2 linked regions of the Kineococcus sp. NBC_00420 genome follow. The protein of the gene in region 1 binds, or shares a complex with, the protein of each later gene. Links are inferred from orthologs where the notes say so. Each region holds a gene or a part of one and is shown on either strand. Other genes may lie near its edges.

Evidence for each region.
Region 2: the proteins of trxA (region 1) and OG218_RS13845 are in contact, whole or in part, in an NMR structure (PDB 2IPA), measured with the Bacillus subtilis proteins. The link is inferred for Kineococcus sp. NBC_00420 from one-to-one orthologs.

What each region holds. Positions count from the first base shown.
Region 1 is NZ_CP107930.1:2,710,507-2,718,777, reverse strand. What follows is about bases 2,518-5,307. They hold trxA (thioredoxin), read right to left. Parts: upstream 4,180-5,307; coding sequence 3,856-4,179; downstream 2,518-3,855. Other genes in these bases: trxB (thioredoxin-disulfide reductase), read right to left, coding at 4,206-5,246; OG218_RS13150 (GNAT family N-acetyltransferase), read left to right, coding at 3,143-3,805; OG218_RS13155 (aminotransferase-like domain-containing protein), read right to left, coding at 2,518-3,001. Also shown: OG218_RS13165 (ParB/RepB/Spo0J family partition protein), read left to right, coding at 1-636; OG218_RS13160 (D-alanine--D-alanine ligase family protein), read right to left, coding at 696-1,643; more of OG218_RS13155, read right to left, coding at 1,640-2,517; OG218_RS13135 (hypothetical protein), read right to left, coding at 5,366-6,130; RNA polymerase sigma factor SigM, read right to left, coding at 6,203-6,799; OG218_RS13125 (protein kinase family protein), read right to left, coding at 6,796-8,271. UniProt on the Bacillus subtilis protein: Participates in various redox reactions through the reversible oxidation of its active center dithiol to a disulfide and catalyzes dithiol-disulfide exchange reactions.
Region 2 is NZ_CP107930.1:2,843,345-2,851,623, forward strand. Bases 1,913-4,710 are described here. They hold OG218_RS13845 (arsenate reductase ArsC), read right to left. Parts: upstream 3,642-4,710; coding sequence 3,183-3,641; downstream 1,913-3,182. Other genes in these bases: OG218_RS13835 (hypothetical protein), read right to left, coding at 1,913-2,333; OG218_RS13840 (hypothetical protein), read left to right, coding at 2,449-3,201; OG218_RS13850 (SpoIIE family protein phosphatase), read right to left, coding at 3,785-4,710. Also shown: OG218_RS13830 (DUF1440 domain-containing protein), read left to right, coding at 455-991; more of OG218_RS13835, read right to left, coding at 1,149-1,912; more of OG218_RS13850, read right to left, coding at 4,711-6,388; OG218_RS13855 (VOC family protein), read left to right, coding at 6,763-7,137; OG218_RS13860 (hypothetical protein), read left to right, coding at 7,675-8,279. UniProt on the Bacillus subtilis protein: Catalyzes the reduction of arsenate [As(V)] to arsenite [As(III)]. In vitro, can dephosphorylate para-nitrophenyl phosphate (pNPP).

The sequences.
Region 1 (8,271 bases):
TTCGAGCTGGTCATGGGTGAGCGTCGGTGGCGAGCCGCGACCGAGGCCGGCCTGGAGACCATCCCGGCGATCATCCGCGACACCGCCGACGACGATCTGCTCCGTGACGCGCTGCTGGAGAACCTGCACCGCAGCCAGCTGAACCCGCTCGAAGAGGCGGCGGCGTACCAGCAGCTGCTCGAGGACTTCGGCTGCACGCACGAGGAACTCGCCTCGCGCATCGGCCGCTCACGTCCGCAGATCAGCAACACGCTGCGTCTCATGAAGTTGCCGCCGCTGGTGCAGCGCCGGGTGGCGGCGAACGTCATCTCCGCCGGCCACGCTCGTGCGCTGCTGTCGCTCGAGGACGGCGCGGCGATGGAACGTCTCGCCCAGCGGGTCGTCGCCGAAGGTCTCTCGGTGCGCGCCGTGGAGGAGATCATCTCCCTCGGGGACGCGGACCACGAGCCGCGACGCCGCAACCCCGCGCAGGCGCAGCCGGAGCTGGACGACCGTGCCTCCACGTTGGCGGACCGGCTCGACACCCGGGTGAAGATCAGCATGGGACGCACCCGAGGGCGCATGACGGTGGACTTCGCCGGCCTGGAGGACCTCGATCGGATCCTCCGCCTGCTCGACGCCACACCCACCCCCTGAGCACGGGCGGCGCGCCGGTGACCCCCCACCCGACGCGCCGCCCGTAGCACGTCCGCAGGTCAGCTCCGGAGCGCGCTCTCCACGATGGAGCGGTAGACGGAGTCGAGTTCCAGCCCCGCGGCCTCCACGGCCTGCGGCAGCAACGACGTCTCGGTCATCCCCGGTGCGGCGTTCGCCTCGAGGAACACCGGATCACCGGAGTCGGTGACGATGAAGTCGATGCGGGACAGGTGGCGCAGTCCCAGCGCCTCGTGCGCGCCACGAGCCGTCCCGGCCAGCCGTTCGGCGTCGTCGGCGGACAACCGGGCCGGTGCGAAGAACTCGGTGGCCCCGGCGGTGTAGCGGGCCGCGTAGTCGTAGGAGCCGCCGTCGGCGACGATCTCGACGGCGGGCAGGACCTGGACCTCCCCGTCGATCTCGACGACGGAGACGGCCACCTCCACCCCCGGGACGTGCTGCTGGACCAGGGCGGTGTCGCCGTAGGCGAACGAGTCCACGACGGCGCGGGCGAGGTCCCGCGGTTCCCCGACGACGGCGACCCCCAGCGCCGAGCCTCCCCGGCTCGGCTTCACCACGAGCGGGAAGCCCGCCCAATCGGCGGCTGCGGCCAGGACGGGCTGGGCTCCGAGGTCGCGGAAGGTGGCGTGCGGCAGCGCGATCGAGGGGGGGACCCTGATCCCCGCCGCCGCGACGATGCTCTGGGCGATGGGTTTGTCCCAGGCCAGTCGACAGGCCCCCGGGCGGGCGCCGACGTAGGTGAGCCCGAGGAGTTCCAGGACGTCGCGCAGCGCGCCGTCCTCCCCGATCGCCCCGTGCAGCACGGGCCACACGACGTCGGGTCGTTGGGCGGCCAACGTCGGCAGCAGGTGCGCGTCCGCGTCGAGGATCGTCACCTCGCAGCCGGAGGAGCGCAACGCGTCCGCGACCCGGCGACCGGAGCGCAGGGAGACGTCCCGTTCGTGGGAGAGACCGCCCGCGAGGACGGCGACGTGCAGGTCGCGGGTCATGCCAGCTCCGGTCCGGGGTTGTCGTGGCCGGCTCGACCGGCGCGCGGGGTGACGGGGCCGAAGGTCTCGGCCACGTCCAGTTCGTCCTGCACGACGGCGGCGAGGCGGCGGACACCCTCACGGATCCGTTCGGCCGGCGGGAAGCAGTACGACAACCGCACCGACCGGCTACCGCTCCCGTCGGCGTAGAAGGCGCCGCCGGGGACGTAGGCGACGCGGCCGGTGACGGCGCGCGGCAGCATCGCCTTCGCGTCGAGACCGTCGGGCAACGTCATCCACACGTAGAACCCGCCGACGGGGTGCGTCCACGTCGCTCGGGGGAGGTGCGTGGCGAGGGCGTCCAGCATGGCGTCGCGCCGCTCGCGGTAGAGCTCGCGGAAGACCTTGACCTGGCCCATCCAGTCGTAGCTCGACAGGTACTCGGCGATCGCGAACTGGCCGAAGGAGGTCGGGCAGAGGATCGCCGACTCCGAGGCCAGCACGAGCTTCTCCCGCACGGCGTGCGGCGCGACGGCCCACCCCACGCGGTAGCCCGGCGCGAACGTCTTGGAGAAGGACCCCAGGTGCACGACGTGCTCGGGGTCCATCGAGCGGAGCGCGGGCAGCGGGTCGCCGTCGAAGCCCAGCAGCGCGTACGGGTCGTCCTCGAGGATCAGCAGCTCGTGGCGTCGGGCGATGGCCAGGACCTCCCGCCGCCGTTCCAACGAGAGCGTCACGCCCGCCGGGTTGTGGTGGTTCGGCACCGTGTAGAGGAACTTCACCCGCTTCCCCTCGGCCCGGAGGCGCACGAGCGCCTCCTCCAGCGCCGCGGGCTGCAGCCCGTCGTGGTCGAGGGGCACGTGCACGACCTGCGCCTGGTAGCTGCGGAACACCCCGAGGGCACCGACGTAGCTGGGCGCCTCCGCGAGGACCACGTCACCCGGGTCGAGGAAGATCCGGGACACGAGGTCGAGGGCCTGCTGGGACCCGGTCGTCACGACGATGTCGTCGGGGTGGGCGTCGATGCCCTGGGGGCGCATGACCTCGACGATCTGCTCGCGCAGCACCTCCTCACCCTGACCGGAGCCGTACTGCAGGGCCACGGCTCCCTTCTGGGAGATCAACCGCGCGGAGATCTCGGCGATGGCGTCGAGGGGGAGCGCGGGCAGGTAGGGCATGCCGCCGGCGAGCGAGACGACCTCGGGCCGGTTCGCCACGGCGAACAGCGCCCGGATCTCCGACGCCGTCATCGACGCGGTCCGTTCGGCGTAGGCGGACCGCCAACGGTCCAACCTCCGGCCAGCCCCAGTTCCGGCCCCGGCCGCCGCCGACGCGGGGGACGCGTCACCGGGACTCGAGGGCGGGCGGTGCTGGCTCATGACGGCCTCCTGGGACACGGGTGCTGAGTGGACGAGTGCTCGTCGCACTCTCCGAGACTGCCACCTAGGATGCGTTCGACGCGTGGACGCAACGCGGACGCGTCGTCGAGACGCCGAGCGGGACTGGGGAGGCTGACGCCGGTGGGTCGTCGGATGGCGCCGTTGACGCTCGACACGCTGGCCGACCTGCCCAAGCAGTCGCGGCAGTGCGTCTTCTGGGAACTCGACGCCGGAGCCGCCCAGCGGGCCGCCGCGGCGGGGTACCCGGACTTCGAGAAGGAGGCCTGGATCTCCAGCGTCCTGCTGCAGTGGGGTCCGTGCGGCCGGCTCGTCTACGTCGACGACCAGGCGGCCGGGTTCGTCATGTACGCCCCGCCGGTCTACTCACCCCGCTCGACGGGTTTCCCCACCTCGCCGGTCAGCGGTGACAGCGTCCTGCTGACGACGGGCTGGATCGAACCGGCCTTCCGGGGCGAAGGGCTGGCCCGGATGCTGCTGCAGGGCGCGGCCAAGGACCTCACCCAACGCGGGGTGAAGGCCGTCGAGGCGTTCGGCGGGGCGGCGGCGGCCGTCGGCGGTGACGGCAGCGAGGAGTCCCCGCACGACCACGGCGACCCCTGCGTGCTCCCCGCGCACCTGCTGGAGTCGGTCGGGTTCACCGTGGTGCGTCCCCACCACCGCTACCCGCGGTTGCGGCTGGAGCTGAAGACGGCGCTGAGCTGGCGCGAGGACGTCGAGGCGGCGCTCGAGCGGCTGCTCGGCAGCATCCGGGTCCAGACCCTCACCGGGGTAGCCCACCCCTGACAGCAGAGCGCCGGCCCCCACGAGGGGACCGGCGCTCTCCGCGAACGGGATCAGCCGACGAAGTCGTCGAGCTCCTTCAGCAGCACGGGCTTGGGCCGCGCGCCGATGATCGTCTTGACGACCTCACCACCGGAGTAGACGTTCAGCGTCGGGATCGACGTGACGCCGTACTTCGCGGCGATCTTCGGGTTCTCGTCGGTGTTGACCTTCACCACGGTGATCTTGTCCGCGTTCTCGGCGGCGATCTCCTCGAGGATCGGGGCGACCTGACGGCACGGGCCGCACCAGGGCGCCCAGAAGTCGACGAGGACGGGCTTGTCGGACTGCAGGACCTCGGCGTCGAACGTGTCGTCCGTGACGTGGGTGGTGCTCATGGTCGTTCTCCTGATGTGGGTGGGGGTCAGACCCGCGGCTGCGGGCGGTCGACGGTGTCGGAGTCCGCGACGTCGGGCGTCCGGGTCTCCTCGCGCGGGGGCTGCTCGTCCTGCGCGACGTCACCGCGGGCGGCGAGGAACTTCTCGGCGTCCAGGGCGGCGGAGCACCCCATGCCGGCGGCGGTGATGGCCTGCATGTACTCGTGGTCGACGACGTCACCGGCGGCGAAGACGCCGGGGAGGTTCGTGCGGGTGCTGCGACCCTCGACGAGGATGAACCCGTTCTCGTCCAGGTCGACCTGCCCCTTGACGAGGTCGGTGCGCGGTTCGTGGCCGATGGCGATGAAGAGCGCGGTCGCCGCGATCTCGCTCGTCTCACCGGTCACGGTGTCCTGCACCGTGAGGCCCTCGACCTTGTTCTCGCCCAGGATGCCGGTGACGGCGGAGTTCCAGACGAACTTGATCTTCGGGTTGTCCTCGGCGCGCTTCGCCATGATGCGCGAGGCGCGGAGCTCGTCCCGTCGGTGCACGATCGTCACGGTGCGGGCGAAACGGGTGAGGAACGTCGCCTCCTCGACCGCGGAGTCCCCGCCGCCGACGACGACGATGTCCTGCTCGCGGAAGAAGAAGCCGTCACAGGTGGCGCACCAGCTCACGCCACGACCGGACAGCCGCTTCTCGTCCGGGAGACCGAGCTGACGGTAGGCCGAACCGAGCGCGAGGATCACCGCGTGGGCGCGGTAGGTCTCACCGGAGCCGGTGACGACCTCCTTGACGTCACCCTCGAGGCGGACGTCGACGATGTCGTCGGTGATCAGCTCGGCGCCGAACCTCTCGGCCTGCTGGCGCATGTTGTCCATCAGGTCCGGGCCCATGATCCCTTCCGGGAAGCCCGGGAAGTTCTCGACCTCGGTGGTGTTCATCAGCGCACCGCCGGCCGTCACCGATCCTTCGAAGACCAGCGGCCGCAGTTCCGCACGGGCGGCGTAGAGCGCCGCGGTGTAGCCCGAGGGGCCCGAACCCACGACGATGACTTCGCGGATCTCGTTCGTGGTGGCGTCGCTCACCTGTGCGGACCTGCTTCCTCGATCGGTGCCGACCCCGCGGTCACGGGGCTCCGGCGTTGCTGCTTCTTCAACCGATCGTAGGGGTGCGCTGTTCCCGGCGCCGAACCCTCACACCACGTTCAGGAGCCGTTCGGGAGGGGCACGTCGACCCGGCTGTAGGCGGGGTCTCCGGGGACGCAGTCGAGGGCCACGACGACGACCTCGGCCCCGTCGGTGGTGGTGTGGACGACGAGAGCGGCCGGTGTGGTGCGCCAGGTCGCGATCTCGACGGCGAGGACGGAGTCCGGGTCGACCCCGAGGCTCTTCGTGCAGGCCAGAGCCTTCTCGGCAGCCGGGCGTTGCGCCGGGTCGCTCGTCGCGGACTCCGTGTCCTGCGGCGCCATCAGGGTGGTGCGGCCTTCGTCCTTCGTGCCCAGGCCCGGGGTCGCGTCGGGCGCGGAACCCCCGGTGGGGGCGCCCTCGTCGAGGGTGTCCTCGGCGAGGTCCTGGACGGCGGTGGCGTCGGTGTAGTCCTTGCCGCTGAGCAGGACCTTCGCCGACGGCGGCACGGACTCACCCATCGCCACCGAGCCACCACCGGCGGCCGTCGAGGAGGACGCCCCGGACAGCGAGTGGTCCTGCGAGAGCCAGAAGCCGCCGCCCCCGACGACCACGACCGCGGCCGCCGCGGCCAGCAGTCGTGGCAACCGCGACGGGCGCCGACGGGCGGCCAGCGAGGCGACGGGGGTCTCGGTGCGCGCGGCCGCGAGCGCCGCGTCGACGCGGGCCACGACGTCGTCGGGCATCGGACCGAGGTCGGCCGCTCCGCGCAACCGGTCACGGACCCGTTGCTCCTGGGGGCTCAGCACCTCGTCCTCGGTGCTCTCCTCGAACTCCTCGCTCACCGCGGACCTCCTCCCGTCTCCCGAACTCGACCAGGGGTGTGACGTCGTGCGACGTTCAACGGTTCCCCGCGCTCATACGCGATCGCCGAGGAGCTCGGCCAGGGTCACCCGTCCGCGCGAGCACCGCGACTTCACCGTGCCCACCGCGACGCCGAGGATCTCGGCGGCCTCGGCGACCGGGACGTCGTACATGTCGACGAGCACCAGGGCCGCCCGTTGGGCCTCGGGGAGGCGGGCGAGGGCGCGGGTGACGTCGAGCCCGGCCTCGACGTGCGGGGTCGCGTCCTGGACGACGGCCAGCGCCGCCCCGGTGCGGGCGCTCTCGTCCCCGCCGGGACCGACCTCCTCCTCGAGGGGACGGGTCGGGCGCACGGCCCTGCGCCGGGCCCGGTCGAGGCAGGCGTTGACGACGATCCGGTGCAGCCACGTCGTGACGGCGGAGTCCCCGCGGAACCGGTCGGCCGCGCGCAGGGCCGAGACGAGGGCGTCCTGGACGGCGTCGGCGGCCTCCTCGCGGTCGCCCGTCGTGCGCAGCGCCACGGCCCACAGCCGGTCACGGTGCCGGCGGACGACCTCGCCGAAGGCCTCCGGGTCGCCCGCGACGTGCGCGGCGAGGAGCTCCGCGTCGGTGCGCGGGTCCACCGGCGCACCGGTTCCCGCGGGGGTCACGGCGCCGGGGTGGGGATCGTCCCCGTGACGGCGATCTCGGCCACGCGGGCCCGGAAGACGCCGTCGGTCGTCGGGAGCTGGGTAAACCAGACGACGAGGTAGCGGCTGCGGACCGGCTGCGCGGGGGTCAGCGTCTGCGCCCCGCCGGCCGGGGCGCTCGCGACGGGGGTGGAGCCGTCGAGGGCCGGGCCGGGGGCCGTCAGCAACGAGACCGACCCGCCGTCACCGCCGTCGGTGAGCTGGACCTGGCTGACGTCGGCCTCGACGCCCAGGTCGAGCACGAGGCCCATGCCGTCCTTGAGACCGGCGAACGTCGCGGAGTTGTAGCGCTGGCTCTCCCACGCCGTCGCCGGGTCGCCGTCGATCGCCCGCGGAGCCGTCGCCGAGGACTCCCCGCCGCCCTGTGGGTCGAGGGCGGCGATGGAGGCCACGGGCAGCACGATCGGCGTCACCGGCGGCGGGGCGGCGGCACTGGGCGAGACCGCGGGGGCGCTCGTCGCGGCGGGCGCCGAGGTCGTCGCGGCGGGGGTGCTGGCGGCACTGGTCGGGATGTCGGGCACGGCGATCCGGCTCAACTGCCACAGCGCGAGCACCAGCCCGACGACGATCACCGCGCCGACGATGGCCAGCACCAGGCGGGAGTCGTCGCGCGGGGGCCGGGCGGTGGTGTGCGGGCGGGTGAACGGGACGGGCGGCTCCTCCTCGGGGACCACCTCGTCGCGGTTCTTCAGCCGACCCCGGAACTCCTTGGTCGCGGCCTCGCCGCGCATCCGGCGCAGGGTCTCCTCCCAGGGCGCCATCGTCCACGGTGCGAGCTGCAGGGCGAGCTCCGCGGGGTCGCGCGGACCGTCCTCGTGCGGGCCGAACGTGACGCTGCACAGGGTGTCCAGGTCGTTCGGGACGTCGGGGCGGATGTCCTTGGGCGGCAACGGTTCACCGTCGGCGGTCGGCGACTGCGGGAGGCCGGCGTGCGGGGCCAGCGCCTCCAGCGCGGGCCAGCGCGCGACGAGTCCGGCGTAGACGAGCGCGACGAGCGCGACGGCGTCGGCGCGGTTGGCCAGCACCGCCGCGCGGGCCGGGGAGAGCGCGGGCGGGTCGATCTCGAGGGCCGCCTCGATCCCCACCCCGCGGACCCGCACGACCCCGTCGGGGCCGAGGACGACGTCGTCGGGGGTGAGGCGGGTGTGGTGCAGTCCCCGGCGGGCGGCGACGTCGAGCGCGGACGCGACCTCGCCGACGAGGGCGCGGACGGCGGCGGGCTTCATCGGACCGGACCGCAGCAGGTCGCTCATGGAGCGCCCCTCGACGAACTCCTCGACGACGAAGACCGTGGCGGTGCCGTCGGCGGCGGTCAGGTCGGTGCCCGCGTCGAGGATGCGGGGGATGCGCGGATCGGTGATCATGGCGGCGCGGCGGGCGGCGTCGAGGAACTCCTCGGCCCGGGTGTCGCCGGCGGGCAGCGTGCGGACGCG
Region 2 (8,279 bases), 130 kb from region 1 along the record:
ACGCTCGGTCATGGCGATGTCGTGGCGTTCGCCCAAGCCGTCGCACCCATCGCTGTCACCACGTGATGTCACCCGTGGGTGCGCCGATCCGGTCGTCAGAGCGACCGGATCAGCGCACCCACGTCGTCCCCCACGACGGCAACCGCCCGCTGCCGCGCAACCTCACGGTCATCCCGCGATCTGGGCGCAGTCGTGGACGGTCGGATGATCCTGCGGCCCGCGCCGCTTCACGCCGGGACGTGGTGCGGCAGCACTGCTCCCCGGCACCGGGGCCCGGACCCGGCGTACGCCGAGGGGTTGGAGGATCGGGCACGGGATGCAGGAACGTCACCGGTGAAGCGCTCATCGCCGTCCACGCTCACCGCGCCGCCGTCCAGGCCGACACCGCCGCGCCCCGAGATCCACGGGGATCCACGAAATTGCTTTCGCTGCCTCGATCGGGTAGCCACACCTCGTGAAGACATCGCGGTTCGCGCTCGACGTGGCGACGGGTTTCCTGGCCGGCTGGGTGGCGGTGCGGGCGAAGGCGAAGGCCGAGTCCACGCTGCAGGGCTGGGGCGAGAAGCTCCTCCCGCCCGCACCCGGTCAGAAGGAACTCCCCGGTGCCGACCCCGCGGGCCACGGCGACCGCATGCCCCCCTCGGTGCTGTACCGGCGTCTGGTCGACCTGCGCGGCGGGAACGGCGATGCCCTGGAGGGCGACGACCTGGAGGCGGGCGCCGTCTGGTTCCACCGCGCCCTGGCCTACGGCTACCCCGTCGCCTACTCCGTGGTGTCGCGGCGGGTGCCGCTCGCGCGGGCCGGGGCGGGGACCCTCGGCGGCGCCGCGCTGTTCGGCGCCTTCCACGCGACGCTGCTGCCCGTGATGGGCGTGCAGGCCCCGGTGTCGGACCTGCCGAGGGCGTGGTGGGTCTGGGAAGGCGGGTCGCACGTGGTGTTCGGCGTCGCCGTGGACGTGGTCGTGGGGGCGGTCCGGCGCGTCACGGGCTAGCCGCGATCCTTCGTCGGTCGACGGCTGAGGTCGGCGATGGGCTCCGGCGTGATGCTCCTCGCGCCACGCATGCCCCTGGCGACTTCACCCCCCACATCGAACAGCCTGCAGCCTCACGGTCGTCCCGCGGTGCGCGGGCGCGCTGTGCTGGGTGGGCTCAGCTCGGCAACCGGAAGAACCATCCGTCGGCGGAATCGACACTGCCCTCGGCCCCGGGCAGCACCCGCCCACCCCACCGCACCACGACGTCACCGACGAGTCCCACCGCACGCCCCACCTCCCGCGGACCAGGCACGGCGGGGAGCTTCGCCCACTCCCCGTCTGGGCCCAGCAGCGCGGTCTGACGATCCGACACCACCAGTACGTCACCACCACCACGGGTCAAGGCCACCGGCTCGGCCATCGACCCCTCACCGGGCAGGGAGGCGAGCTCTTCGACGTGAGCGGTGTCCACGGCGACCGACGCGAGGACGACGTCCTGCCCGAAGGTGACCCCGACCACCCGCCGCCCGTCCCACAACAACTCGTCGAAGCCCACCCAGTGACCCGGTGAGCGGTCCACCGCCCGGCCGGGGTCTCCGTCGACGCCGGCGGCGGGTCCGATCGCCCACTCCGCGACCTGGTCCCACCCGCCCTGCGGTGACCAGGTCACCACTCGCCGGCACGCCTGCTCGTCGGAGCAGCCCGCACCGATCGCCTTGACGATGATCACCAACTGCGTCCCCGTCCACACGCTGACCAGCTCCTGCTGGTAGGCGTCGGGCAACGGCCACGGATCCACCCTCCACCGCCCCGTGTCGGCGTCGAAGGAACCCACGGCCACCGGCTTGCGCACACGGTCGTCCTCGGTGGCGTTCGACCAGCCGGCGACGACGAACGTGCGACCCACCCAGCGCCCGCTCTCCCCGGGGGTCAAGGGCAGTGGCGAGGGTGCCTGGGCGACGTCGAAACCCGTGGGCCCGAGCCACGGCTCCAGGAACGGGCCCCTGCCGTAGCTGTCCACCCCGTGCAGTGCCGGCTGCGGGGTCCAGGTACCGGTCGCCGCCGACCAGGACGCGCCGTCGTCGCGGAAGCTGGGGACCGGTCCCGCGCAGCTGCCTCCGTCGCCGCAGGGTGCCGGGGTGGGATCGGGGTAGACGTAGCCACCGGCGACGGCGAACTGCCCGTCCCGCACCGTGCTCGCGGCATCACCTCGGGCACTGAGCGGCGCCGGTGCCATCTTCGTCCAGGCGCCGCTCAGGACGGGAACGTCCCACGTCGGCTCCGGCGGCACTGCGAGTTCCTGCTCGCCGCGGCAGCCCGTGAGGGACACCACCAGGAGCGACACCAGCGACCACGCCACCACACCTCGCCCCCACCTCATGGGGAGTGGACGAGACCCGGCGGCGTCGGGTTCCACCCCCCGCATCGGCCCACGTGCTGCGCTCGGCCGAGTCCCCGTGAGGCACTGTGGACACGTGAACCCCAGCGTCAAGACCGCGGGCGGCTGCGCCGGCGTCGCCGTCGTCCTGATCGCCCTGCTGACGGGCTGCTCGTCGTCGACCCGGACCGCAGCCGAGGGGGCCGCCACCGGAGCTGCTACGAGCCCGGCCCCCACCACCGCGTCCACCCCACCCGTCCAGGACCCTGACGCGCCGCGTCTGGAACCGGCGAGCACCACCAGCACCGACGCGACCGTGGAAGCCGACGGCGAGGGGTGCGCTCGGATGGGCCAGGGACGCGCCGCCCACCGCGCCGGTGACGACGGGCCCGACCCCCACGCCCTGCCCGCAGGAGCCACCGACCACCTGCGCCGGGTCTTCGCAGCCTCCACCGACGTCTCCGACGCCACCGCCTACCGCGAGGACGACGGTGACAGCATCTTCATCTGCATCGGCTACACCCTCCGCGAAGACTCCAGCGGAGCCATGTCAGCCGTCATCCCCGTCCCGGCCGCCACCTCGGTGATCGCCACCGTGGCCGGCGCCGGCGGCGGGTACAGCCCGGGTGAGAACGTCGTGGACTACTACGGCTACGCCTCCGACGACGTCGCTCACGTCGTCGTCACCACACCCGACGGCCGGCGGCACCTCGCTGCGGTCGAGGGTCACGTCTGGTGGGCCGCACCCGTGGTGGACGAAGCGGTAGCGGCCCGCTCGCAGGAGGGCACCTGGCAGGCGCTGGACCACGCCGGCGCCGTCCTCGCCGAGGGTCAGACCCGACCCGTCTGACCTCGAGCAGGCGACCCCACGGTCGAGGTGGCGGTGCCGGCGGGCAGCAGGTCAGCCAGGAGCGCCTGGACGCGGGCGCGGATCTCGTCGCGGATCGGACGGACCGCCTCGATGCCCTGCCCGGCGGGGTCCTCCAGGACCCAGTCCTCGTAGCGCTTGCCCGGGTAGAACGGGCACGCGTCGCCGCAGCCCATGGTGATGACCGCGTCGGAGGCCTGCACGGCCTCGGGGGTGAGGACCTTGGGCTGCTCGGCGGTGATGTCGATGCCGACCTCGGCCATGGCCCGCACCGCGGTGGGGTTGATCTGGTCGGCGGGCGCGGAGCCGGCCGAGCGGACCTCGACGGCCCCACCCGACAGGGCCGTCATGAACCCCGCGGCCATCTGCGAACGGCCGGCGTTGTGCACGCAGACGAAGATCACACTCGGCTTGTCACTCACAGATCTCTCCTCGGTCATGGCTCTCACCTCTCGGAAGCTGCTCGCCGGGCCCCTCCGAACTGGCCGCCCGTCCACCACCGGCACCACACCGCCCTCGGTGGTCAGCACGTCCAGCACCTCGGTGTGGCCACGACCGGTCGAACTCATCGTGGACGCTCGGACTCCTCGGCGTCGGGCCGTAGCACCAGCAGGGCGACGTCGTCCTCGACGCGGTCGCCGACCTGGGCGAGCAGGGCATCGCAGATCTGCTCCGGGGGCAGGTGAGCCACTTCAGCCGCAGCACGCGCCAACCAGTCCAGGCCGTCCTGCAGCCAGGCCCCACGCCGTTCGACGAGGCCGTCGGTGAAGAACAGCACGGTCGATCCCGGGGCCAGGAGCAGCTCGTGGTCGGCGCGGGAGGTGGCGGGGTCCAGGCCCAGCAGCAGGTCCGGTGCGGTGTCGAGGTAGCACGTGGTGCCATCGGGAGTGAGGAGCAGCGGGGGCAGGTGACCGGCGTTGGACCAGCGCAGGGTGCGCAGGCCCGCTGCCTGCTGCGGGGGGCTCGGGTGGACCTGGGCGAGGACGACGGTGGCCATCTCGACCACCCCCAGGTCGTGGGCCGCCTGGTCCAGCACGCTCAGGATCGCGGCGGGCGGTCGACCGAGGGCGTAGCCGATCCCGCGCAGCAGGTTGCGGAACTGCGCCATCGCGGCCGCGGCGTGGCGGTCGTGGCCGGTGACGTCACCGATGACCAGGCTGGTGATCCCCTCGGAGGTCACGAAGGCGTCGTACCAGTCCCCTCCGACCTGTACCTGACTGGCTGCGGGCACGTAGCGCACCGCGACCTGCAGGTCGGCCGGCGCAGTGGGGCCGCTGAGCAGGGAACGCTGCAAGGTCTCGGAGAAGCGGGCGACTTCCGCACCGGCTTCACGTTCGGCGTCCCGGGCCCCGATGCGTTCCAGGGTCTGGGCGACCAGCGTCGCGCAGGCCGCCAGCAGGTCCCGATCGCTCTGCGGCCAGGGGTGGGGGTGGGGGTAGGTCACCGACAGGCAGCCCAGCAGCTGACCGCGCGCGTGCAGCGGGACCGCGGCGGAAGCCTCGACGCCACCGGCGGCGTAGGAGTGCGCCGCGCCGGGGACCGCCGCGAGGCTCTGGGCCCGGTCGGTGTGGAAGAACGGCACCCCGGTGACCGCGGTGCGGACCGCAGGCAGGTCGAAGTCCACCGGCAGACGCCGCAACCGGTCACGGATGCGTTGGTCGTAGGCGTCGGTGGTCGTCAGGACCCGCACGTGGGAGTCCCCCGCCTCACGCAGGCACAGGACCGCGCCGTCGGCCTGCAGCAACGACGCCGCCCGCTCGGTGAGCACGGTGACGACCTCCTGCTCGCTGTCGGCCTCGCCCAGGGCCCGGGCGAGGGCGACCAGCGCCGCCTGCTGCGCGGTCGCGGCCCGCTCGGCCTCCCGGGCGGCCAGGCGCTGCAGGGTCTGGGCGCACTGGGCGGCGTAGGTCTCCAGCAGCTCCAGCTGCCTCTCGTCGAACGACTGCGCCTCGCGCCAGCCCAGCGTGAGCACGCCGATGACCGCCCCGTCGGCACGCAGCGGCAGCGAAGCCCACGCCTGGCAACCGGTGACCACGTTCGCAGCCACCACGTGGGGGGAGAAGGCCTCGCACGCCGCCTGGTCGCCCAGCAGCATCCGCTGCCCGGTCCGGGCGGTCACCGCGACCGACAGTTGCGCGTCCACCGGGAGACGGGCGAAGTCCGAGCGGGTGTCCTCGACGAGGTTGTCGGTGATGTAGGACAACAGGTACGCAGGGTCGGTGGGGTCGGGAACGGCGATCGAACTACCCTGCGCGTCCAACGCCGCCAGACCCCGGCGCGTCATGACGGTGACGACATCGCCGATGTCCTCGGCGTCGGCCAAGGCCAAGGCGGTCTCCCCGAGCGCAGCCAGCCGGCGGGTGCTGCGCTCAGCGGCCTCCTGGGCCGCGTGGCGGGCGGTGATGTCGAGGAAGAAGACCGACAGACCCTCCGCTCTGGGCCAGACCCGGATCTCGAACCACGCGTCCAGCGGCCGGGGGTAGTACGCCTCGAAGACGGCCGGCTCCCCGGTGCTGAGCGCATCGCGGTAGGTGGCCTCGATGACGGTGCCCCGCGCTTGGGGGAACAGGTCCCACACCACCTGCCCCACCGCCTCCTGACGCGTGAACCCGATCAAGGTCTCAGCCGGGCCGTTGACGTAGGTGAAGCGCCAGTCGCGGTCCAAGGAGTAGAACGCCGCCGACATCGTCTCCAGGATCTGGATGGTGCGCGCGGACTCGGCCTGCGTGCCCGCCGCGCCGGGTGCGCCCACCGCCGCGGGCCCGCCCTCCCGTCCTTCGACCACCCCGACCACCGCGGTCACGGTGCCACCGTTGCTGTCGCCGTCCTGGCCGACCACGCTGCGCCCTCGCACGGCGACACGACGGCGCACTCCGTCGCGACCTGAGATCGAGTACTCGCCGCTCCACGTCCCGGCCGTCACCACCGCTCGTGTCAGAGCGGTGGTCGCCGCGGTGGCCTCGTCCTCGTCGAGACGGGCGAGGAGGTCACCGCCCCGGCCGGTGAAGTCGGCCCGGTCCACGCCCACCAGATCCAACAGGCGGTCATCGACGACCAGCTCCTGACTCGGCAGGTGCAGGACGAAGGTGCCGACCCCGCTGGTCTCGAGCACGAGGTCGCTCACGCTCTCCCGCGCAGCCTCCTGCGCGGCGGTCCGTGCTGCGTCCACGCTGCCTCCCGTCCGGTGTCGTGCACCTCGTCGTGCCCAGAGGTCGGGTCCGGACTCAGCGCGCCCGCGGTACGGGCGAAGAGCGTCGCACTGAGTCACCGGAGCAATCTTGCCCGCCCCGTCCCTCCAGCGCTCACCACTTCCTCACCCGCCACCACGGCATCCGCTGCGGCTCCACCGCCCTGGCCCCCGCCGACCCTCGCTCCCTGCACCGACTGCGGCGCCGCTACCGCTGTGGTCGTCGAAGTGCACTCGCCCGGAGCAGGAGCGGCGAGACCTCGGCTCGGCTGTGCCAGGTCCTGCTCCTCACAGGACGTCGCGGTCTTCCGGCACCGCCGGAGGAGGCGACGCTCGCGCGGTGTCAAGATCGCTGCGTGCAGCGCTATCCGCAGGGAGAACTCGTCATCGTCCTGGACACCAGTGACCTCGACCGATCGGCGGACTTCTGGACGACGGTCCTGGGTTACCGGCGCGACAGCTACGGAGGAGGGCCCTACCTGAGCTTGAGTCCGTCCGGTGGAGAGGGCGTGGAACTGCTCCTGCAGCGCACGACGGATCGCAAGACCGAGAAGAACCGGGTGCACCTCGACCTGCGGACGGAGGACCTGGAAGCTGAGGTCGCCCGAGTCGAAGCGGCCGGCGGCGTGCTCCTGACGTCCGAGGCTGTCGTCGAGCACGGTTGGCGTTGGCACGTTCTCGCCGACCCGGACGGCAACGAGCTGTGCGTGCTGCAACCGCCCAGCAGCTGACGCTCTCCTCCAGCCGTGGCTCCTCCGGTGCGGGGTCCGGCGCACGAGGCCTTCGTCACCAGTGCGTGTCAGGTCCCCCGGTCGATCGACCACCCGCTCCGGCGGAGCTGACGTCCCCGCGTCGTCGGACGGCGCCGGGAGCGTCACCAGACACGCCTGGTCAGACTCATCCACCCTCCCGCACGGACCGCGGAGGTAGTTCGAGACCCGCATCGAGCGTCGGGACGCGGATGCCCCCGTCGAGGTGGGGGCATCCGCTGGTCCTCCACCGGCGCGGCGGCCGACAGCTGGATTCTCTGGACGGCTCCGATGCGGTGGAGCAGTGTCAGGTCTTCGCTCGCCGGGGAAGGCCCGCCGAGCATCCACGCGTTCTCTGCGTCGAACCGGTACGCCGCGCCCACCAGCCCACTTCCAGCCGAGCCCTGGCCGCACACCAGCCACGAGACACCACCCCCGACGACGGCGAGACTGCGGGTGCGTCCCCCACCGACGCGATCACCGGCGAGGAGGCACGGCATGGGTCGACGAGCACGAGCGGTGCGGCGAGTCGCGGGCCTGACCGCGGCCGCGTACGTCCTCTGCGGTTGCGGAAGCACCCCGGGCAGCTCCCCTCCCCCCGAGGACGGCAGCCGACCCGCGCTGGTGCTGACGCCTGCTCAGGAGAGCGCCGTCGCGGCGCTGACCGCGCCGGAGTTCTCCCGTCGCGGGGACCCGCTGGCGCTGCTCGACAGCGTCGCCGACCTCGTGGGTACCACCCTGGCGTGCGACGAGGTCGCGGAGCACCTCGACGTCCCCGTCCCCAGCTTCCCGACGTTGCAGGAACGCGGTTTCACCCCCGTCTGCGGCAGCTCCGAGGGTGCCGCCGTCTTCGAGCACCTGGTCCCCTCGGCGGCCGATCCACCGGCACCGTCGGCGGATCCGGCCACCGACGTCCACGGCGTGACCGTCGCCTACCTGCCCCCGGGTGTGGACGCCGACGGCACGCCCTTCGCCGAGGCCCGCAGCGAGGGACTGGTGTGGATGACGATCCTCTACGGCGGGGACACCGCCCAGCCGCCGACCGCTGCGGCGACGAGTGAGCCTTCCCGGTCCGACTTCACCCGTCTGCGGTGGCGCAGCGGCACCGTGCTCGGGGTCCAGTA